2 regions of the Streptomyces sp. NRRL F-5650 genome follow, and region 1 is predicted to be linked to the other one. Evidence: predicted binding sites of a transcription regulator. Region 1 holds the regulator's gene; the other holds the start of a gene.
What was found. Region 1 encodes HrcA, which represses chaperone genes, less so after heat shock. Its sites were predicted from a motif close to TTNGCACTCNGNNNNNCNGAGTGCNAA; they were not measured.

Region 1 (3,738 bases):
TGTCCAGGCTGGAACTGCCCCTGCGGGCGTTCTTCGCCGCGCAGCTTGGCCAGTTCGCGCAGGAGGCGTTCCTGTTCGGGGTCGAGCTTGCCCGGGGTGGTGACCTCGACGTGGACGATGAGGTCGCCCCGGCCGCCGCCGCGCAGGTGGGTGACGCCCCGACCGTGCAGCGGGATCGACTGGCCGGACTGGGTGCCCGGGCGGATGTCGACCTCCTCCATGCCGTCGAGGGTCTCCAGCGGCACCTTCGTGCCCAGGGCCGCCGCCGTCATCGGGATGGTGACCGTGCAGTGCAGGTCGTCGCCGCGGCGCTGGAAGGTGGAGTGGGACAGCTCGTGGATCTCGACGTACAGGTCGCCGGCGGGGCCGCCGCCGGGGCCGACCTCGCCCTCGCCCGCGAGCTGGATCCGCGTGCCGTTGTCCACACCGGCCGGGATCTTCACGGTGAGGGTGCGCCGGGAACGGACCCGGCCGTCGCCCGCGCACTCGGGGCACGGGGTGGGCACCACGGTGCCGAAGCCCTGGCACTGGGGGCACGGGCGGGAGGTCATGACCTGGCCCAGGAACGACCGGGTGACCTGCGAGACCTCACCGCGGCCACGGCACATGTCGCACGTCTGGGCCGACGTGCCGGGCGCCGCGCCCTCGCCGTTGCAGGTGTTGCAGACGACCGCGGTGTCGACCTGGATGTCCTTGGTCGTGCCGAAGGCCGCCTCGTCCAGCTCGACCTCGATGCGGATCATCGCGTCCTGGCCGCGCCGGGTGCGCGAGCGCGGCCCGCGCTGCGACGCCGTACCGAAGAACGCGTCCATGATGTCCGAGAAGTTCCCGAAGCCGCCCGCGCCGAAGCCGCCGGCGCCACCGCCGCCCCCGGCCTGCGAGAGCGGGTCGCCGCCGAGGTCGTAGACCTGCTTCTTCTGCGGGTCCGACAGCACCTCGTAGGCGGCGTTGATCTCCTTGAACCGCTCCTGGGTCTTCGGATCGGGGTTGACGTCCGGGTGCAGCTCGCGGGCGAGCCTCCGGAACGCCTTCTTGATCTCGTCCTGGGAAGCGTCGCGGCGCACGCCGAGTACGGCGTAGTAGTCCGTGGCCACCTACGACTCCGCCAGGATCTGTCCGACGTACCGTGCCACTGCGCGTACCGCTCCCATCGTTCCCGGGTAGTCCATGCGGGTCGGTCCGACCACGCCGAGCTTGGCAACCGCCTCGCCGCCCGAACCGTAGCCGACCGACACGACGGACGTTGAGTTGAGTCCTTCGTGGGCGTTCTCGTGACCGATCCGTACGGTCACGCCCGGATCCTTCGCCTCGCCGAGCAGCTTGAGGAGCACGACCTGCTCCTCGAGCGCCTCCAGCACCGGCCGGATCACCAGGGGGAAGTCGTGCCCGAAGCGGGTCAGATTGGCGGTGCCGCCGATCATCAGCCGCTCCTCGTTCTCCTCGACCAGCGTCTCCAGGAGAGTGGAGAGCACGGTGGAGACCGTACCGCGATCCTCGGCCTCGAAGGGCTCCGCCAGATCTTCCACCAGGGACGGCACATCCGTGAAACGGCGTCCCGCGACCCGGCTGTTGAGCCGCGCCCGCAGATCGGCCAGCGAGGCCTCGCCGAACGGCGCCGGGCAGTCGATCATCCGCTGCTCGACCCGGCCGGTGTCCGTGATCAGCACGAGCATCAGGCGCGCGGGCGCGAGCGAGAGCAGTTCCACGTGCCGCACGGTCGAACGGGTCAGCGACGGGTACTGCACGACGGCGACCTGCCGGGTGAGCTGCGCGAGCAGCCGCACCGTGCGGGCCACGACGTCGTCGAGGTCGACGGCGCCCTCCAGGAAGTTCTGGATGGCGCGCCGCTCGGGCGCGGTCATCGGCTTGACGCCGGCCAGCTTGTCGACGAAGAGCCGGTAGCCCTTGTCGGTCGGGATGCGCCCGGCGCTGGTGTGCGGCTGGGCGATGAACCCCTCGTCCTCCAGGGCCGCCATGTCGTTGCGCACGGTGGCCGGGGAGACGCCGAGGTTGTGCCGCTCGGTGAGGGCCTTGGAACCGACCGGCTCCTCGGTGCCGACGTAGTCCTGGACGATGGCGCGCAGCACCTGGAGCCTGCGTTCACTGAGCATGCGGCACGCACCTCCCGCTGTCGTCCGCCCGTTTCGGCCTGTCTGCCCTGTCTGCCCTGGCACTCACGGCTCGCGAGTGCCAGACTTCCCCGGCCCAGTGTACGGCTGTGGGGTACGCCCCCGGCAAGGCCGGGGCCGAGCCGTTAGCGTCGTCGCCGTGAGGGTGACTTGGGAAGAGCTGGGCTGGGAGCGGCTGGCGGACGGGGTGGGACGGTGCCGGCTGCCGGGCTGGGACTGCACGGCGGGGCTGGTGCGCGGCACGGACGCGGCGCTGATGGTGGACGCGGGGTCGAGCCTGGCGGAGGGCGCCCGGTTGCACGGAGCGGCGCGACGGCTCGCCGGCCGCCGTGTGACGCATCTCGCGCTGACCCACCCGCATTTCGACCACGTCTTCGGCGCGGCGGCGTTCGAGGGCGCGCGGGTGTACGGCGCTCACGGCGCCGCGGGTACGGCCGCGCTGTTCGCGCCGGGCGGACAGGGGCGGGAGGCGCTGCGCGCGGACGCGGCGGCCGAGGGGCTGGACGCGCGGGCGGCGCGGGAGGCCGCCGACGCGCTCGTCCCCGTCCGGCACGAGGTCCACGGCGAGCGGACACTCGGCCTGGGCGGCGGCCGTCACGTCCTGCTGGCCGACGTGGGCCCGGGCCACACCGGGCACGACCTGGCGGTGCTGGTGCCGGGCGACCCGGCGGTCGTCTTCTGCGGCGACCTGGTCGAGGAGTCCGGCGAGCCGCAGGCGGGCCCCGACGCCGTACCGTCCCGCTGGCCCGCAGCCCTGGACCGGCTGCTGGAGCTGGGCGGCGAGGACGCGCTGTACGTCCCCGGTCACGGAGCGGTGGTGGACGCGGCGTTCGTGCGGGCCCAACGGGACGCGCTGGCCGCCCGGTTCGGCGTGTCGCGCTGATCATCGCGCGGGCCTTCCTCGTATCGTCGGCAGAATGCGCCAGTACTCCGCCGACCTGACCCCTCCGTGGAAGAAACCGCAGCCCGTCCCCGAGGTGCCGGCCGACCCCGGCCTGGTGGTCGAGGAGCCCGGCACCGGGTTCTGCGGCGCGGTGATCCGCTGCGAGGCGGGCACGGTGACCCTGGAGGACCGCTTCGGCAAGCACCGCGTCTTCCCGCTGGAACCGCGCGGGTTCCTGCTGGAGGGGCGGGTGGTCACGCTGGTCCGCCCGTCCTCCTCCGCTCCGGCGCGCTCCGTCCCCGCCCGCACCGCGTCCGGTTCGGTCGCCGTCCCCGGCGCACGGGCGCGGGTGGCGCGCGCCGGGCGCATCTACGTCGAGGGGCGGCACGACGCCGAACTGGTCGAGAAGGTGTGGGGCGACGACCTGCGCATCGAGGGCGTCGTCGTGGAGTACCTGGGCGGCGTGGACGACCTCCCGTCGATCGTCGCCGACTTCGCCCCGGGCCCGGACGCGCGGCTGGGCGTCCTCGTCGACCACCTGGTGCCGGGTTCGAAGGAGTGGCGCATCGCGGAGGCGGTGACGAGCGAACACGCGCTGGTGGTGGGCCACCCGTACATCGACATTTGGGAGGCGGTGAAGCCGTCCTCGGTGGGGATCGAGGGGTGGCCCAGGGTGCCGCGCGGCCAGGACTGGAAGACGGGGGTGTGCCGGGCGCTGGGGTGGCC
Region 2 (3,738 bases), on a different contig from region 1:
GCTTCAGCGGGGCCTCCAGGGCGAGCTTCACGGCGTTGGCGCCGGTCGCCTCGTCACCCGACAGCTCCAGCTTCTCGAAGACCTGGGAGGCCTGGAGCAGGGCCACGCCACCACCGGCGACGATGCCCTCCTCGACGGCCGCCTTCGCGTTGCGGACGGCGTCCTCGATGCGGTGCTTGCGCTCCTTGAGCTCGACCTCGGTGGCGGCACCGGCCTTGATGACGGCCACGCCGCCGGCCAGCTTCGCCAGGCGCTCCTGGAGCTTCTCGCGGTCGTAGTCCGAGTCGCTGTTCTCGATCTCGGCGCGGATCTGGTTGACGCGGCCCTGGACCTGGTCGGCCGAACCGGCGCCGTCCACGATCGTGGTCTCGTCCTTGGTGATGACGACCTTGCGCGCGCTGCCCAGCAGGTCCAGCGTGGCGTTCTCCAGCTTGAGGCCGACCTCCTCGGAGATGACCTCGCCGCCGGTGAGGATGGCGATGTCGCCGAGCATGGCCTTGCGGCGGTCGCCGAAGCCCGGGGCCTTGACGGCGACGGACTTGAAGGTGCCGCGGATCTTGTTGACGACCAGGGTCGACAGGGCCTCGCCCTCGACGTCCTCGGCGATGATCAGCAGCGGCTTGCCCGACTGCATGACCTTCTCCAGGAGCGGCAGCAGGTCCTTGACGTTGCCGATCTTGGAGTTGGCGATCAGGATGTACGGGTCGTCGAGCGACGCCTCCATACGCTCCATGTCGGTGGCGAAGTACGCCGAGATGTAGCCCTTGTCGAAGCGCATACCCTCGGTGAGCTCCAGCTCCAGACCGAAGGTCTGGGACTCCTCGACGGTGATGACGCCTTCCTTGCCGACCTTGTCCATGGCCTCGGCGATGAGCTCGCCGATCTGGGTGTCGGCGGCGGAGATGGAGGCCGTGGAGGCGATCTGCTCCTTGGTCTCGACATCCTTGGCCTGCTCGAGCAGGGCGGCGGAGACGGCCTCGACGGCCTTCTCGATACCGCGCTTGAGGGCCATCGGGTTGGCGCCGGCGGCGACGTTGCGCAGACCCTCCTTGACCAGGGCCTGGGCGAGGACGGTCGCGGTGGTCGTACCGTCACCGGCGACGTCGTCCGTCTTCTTGGCGACTTCCTTGACCAGCTCGGCGCCGATCTTCTCGTACGGGTCCTCGAGCTCGATCTCCTTGGCGATGGAGACACCATCGTTGGTGATCGTGGGGGCGCCCCACTTCTTCTCGAGGACGACGTTGCGGCCCTTGGGGCCGAGCGTCACCTTGACGGCGTCCGCGAGCTGGTTCATGCCGCGCTCGAGGCCGCGCCGCGCCTCCTCGTCGAACGCGATGATCTTGGCCATGTGAAGTGGTCCCTCCAGGACTGGGGGTGATTCCTTCGGACCGCGCCCGCGCCCGCGACGGACGGCTCGCCGGCCTTGTGGTTCCTTCCCCACCCGGCCCGCGGGCCTCACCGACCCGGTCCTTCGTTGTCACTCTCACCTTCAGAGTGCTAACGCCAATGATTAGCACTCGGCATGCCCGAGTGCAAGGTGCGCCCGCGAAGCGGGCTCGCCGAGGGGCGGTGGCCGGCCGGCGGCGGACAGGCCGAAGGGCCCGTACCCGGTGGGTACGGGCCCTTCGGACGAAGGCCGGGTGCTGCGGTGGCCGCGCGTCTCAGGCGCTGAGGCGAACCATGTCGGCCTGCGGGCCCTTCTGACCCTGCGAGATCTCGAACTCGACCCGCTGGCCTTCTTCGAGGGTGCGGTAGCCGTCCATCTGAATCGCGCTGTAGTGGACGAAAACATCCGCACCACCGTCGACCGCGATGAAGCCGTACCCCTTCTCCGCGTTGAACCACTTGACGGTGCCCTGAGCCATGCCTAACTCCCCTATTACTGGCCCTTGCACAGATCCGCACTTCGCGGACCCGGGTCAGACCTCACCCCCCACGACTGGGGGCGTGCGCCGGAACGCGTCGACCGCGGCTGAATGTATCTGTCCAACTGCCGTCTGCAACAGGTCAATCGGACGAGAAATCTGGACGCGCCCGGTCCGGAATGTAGCGAGAATTCGCCTGAATACGGGTCAAGTCGGGGCACGCAAAGGGAACAAAAGCCGCAGAACACGCTCGCACTTTGGCTGCTTCTTGTCGGGCGGGCGGCAGGAATTAACGGTTCCCGTTGTGCTGATCGGGAGCGCGTTCCCCAACTCTACCGCGCTCAATCCCATGGAATTGCCCCCTCCGTTTCTCTCACGGAGAGGGCAATACGCACTACAAGGTGTATCTGCGGCGGTCTGCGCCGCAGAGGTCAGCCGCCGGCGACCGCCGGGATGATCGAGACGCCCGCGCCGTCCGGCGTCGCGGTCTCCAGGCCCTGCTCGAAGCGGACGTCGTCGTCGTTGACGTAGACGTTGACGAAGCGGCGCAGCTTGCCCTGGTCGTCCAGGACGCGGGCGGCGATGCCGGTGTGGTTCTTCTCCAGGTCGGAGATGACCTCGCCGAGGTTGGCCCCCTCGGCGCTGACTTCGGCCCTGCCGCCGGTGTAGGTGCGCAGGATGGTCGGGATACGGACGGTGACGCTCACGTGGAACCTCCGGTCAGGTGTCTTGCCTGGGGGCGCGGGGCGGTTGTGCGGCCGCCGCCGCGCGGGCGCGGCCGGCCGCATGCGGTCCGCGGCCGAAGAACGAGGGAGCCGGGCCCCTAGGCGAGGCCGGCCGCGCGGAAGGAGTCGAGGCTGGGACGAATCGTGGCGGTGAGGCCGGTGCCGGCCACCGCGTCGAGGGTCTTGAGGCCGTCACCGGTGTTGAGGACGACCGTGGTGAGCGACGGGTCCAGCAGGCCGTTCTCGATCAGCTTCTTCGTCACGCCGACGGTCACGCCGCCCGCCGTCTCGGCGAAGATGCCCTCGGTGCGGGCGAGCAGCTTGATCGCGTCCACGACCTGCTCGTCGGTCACGTCCTCCACGGCGCCGCCGGTGCGGCGGGCGATGTCGAGGACGTAGGGGCCGTCCGCCGGGTTGCCGATGGCCAGGGACTTGGCGATGGTGTCCGGCTTCTGCGGGCGCACCACGTCGTGACCGGCCTTGTACGCCGTGGAGACCGGCGAGCAGCCCTCGGCCTGCGCGCCGAAGATCTTGTAGGGCCGGTCCTCGACCAGACCGAGCGCGATCAGCTCCTTGAGCCCCTTGTCGATCTTCGTGAGCTGGGAGCCGGAGGCGATCGGCACGACGAGCTGGTCGGGCAGCTTCCAGCCGAGCTGCTCGCAGATCTCGTACGCGAGCGTCTTGGAGCCCTCGGCGTAGTAGGGCCGCAGGTTGACGTTGACGAAGCCCCAGCCCTCGCCGGCCGGGTCGCCGATCAGCTCCGAGCAGAAGCGGTTCACGTCGTCGTAGTTGCCCTCGATGCCGACCAGCTCACCGCCGTAGACGGCGGCCATGACGACCTTGCCCTGCTCCAGGTCGTGCGGGATGAACACGCAGGAGCGGAAGCCGGCCCGGGCGGCGGCGGCGCCGACGGCACCGGCGAGGTTGCCGGTGGAGGAGCAGGACAGGGTGGTGAAGCCGAAGGCGCGGGCGGCCTCCAGCGCCTGGGCGACGACCCGGTCCTTGAAGGAGTGCGTCGGGTTGCCGGAGTCGTCCTTGACGTACAGGCCGCCGGTGACGCCCAGTTCGCGGGCGAGGTTGTCGGCCTGGACGAGCTTGGTCCAGCCCGGGTTGATGTTCGGCTTGGTCGCCACGTCGGCGGGGACGGG

Region 2: a site for HrcA is predicted at 1,511-1,537, ahead of groL (chaperonin GroEL). Genes of this name have one in related genera too.

What each region holds. Positions count from the first base shown of each region.
Region 1 is NZ_JOGV01000009.1:90,797-94,534, forward strand. It holds gene dnaJ (molecular chaperone DnaJ) at 1-1,094, opposite strand, end outside; gene hrcA (heat-inducible transcriptional repressor HrcA) at 1,095-2,111, opposite strand; gene IG88_RS0110935 (MBL fold metallo-hydrolase) at 2,269-3,012, shown strand; gene IG88_RS0110940 (DUF3097 domain-containing protein) at 3,047-3,738, shown strand, end outside.
Region 2 is NZ_JOGV01000031.1:33,829-37,566, reverse strand. It holds gene groL (chaperonin GroEL) at 1-1,348, opposite strand, end outside; gene IG88_RS0124420 (cold-shock protein) at 1,662-1,865, opposite strand; gene IG88_RS0124415 (MoaD/ThiS family protein) at 2,297-2,572, opposite strand; gene thrC (threonine synthase) at 2,689-3,738, opposite strand, start outside.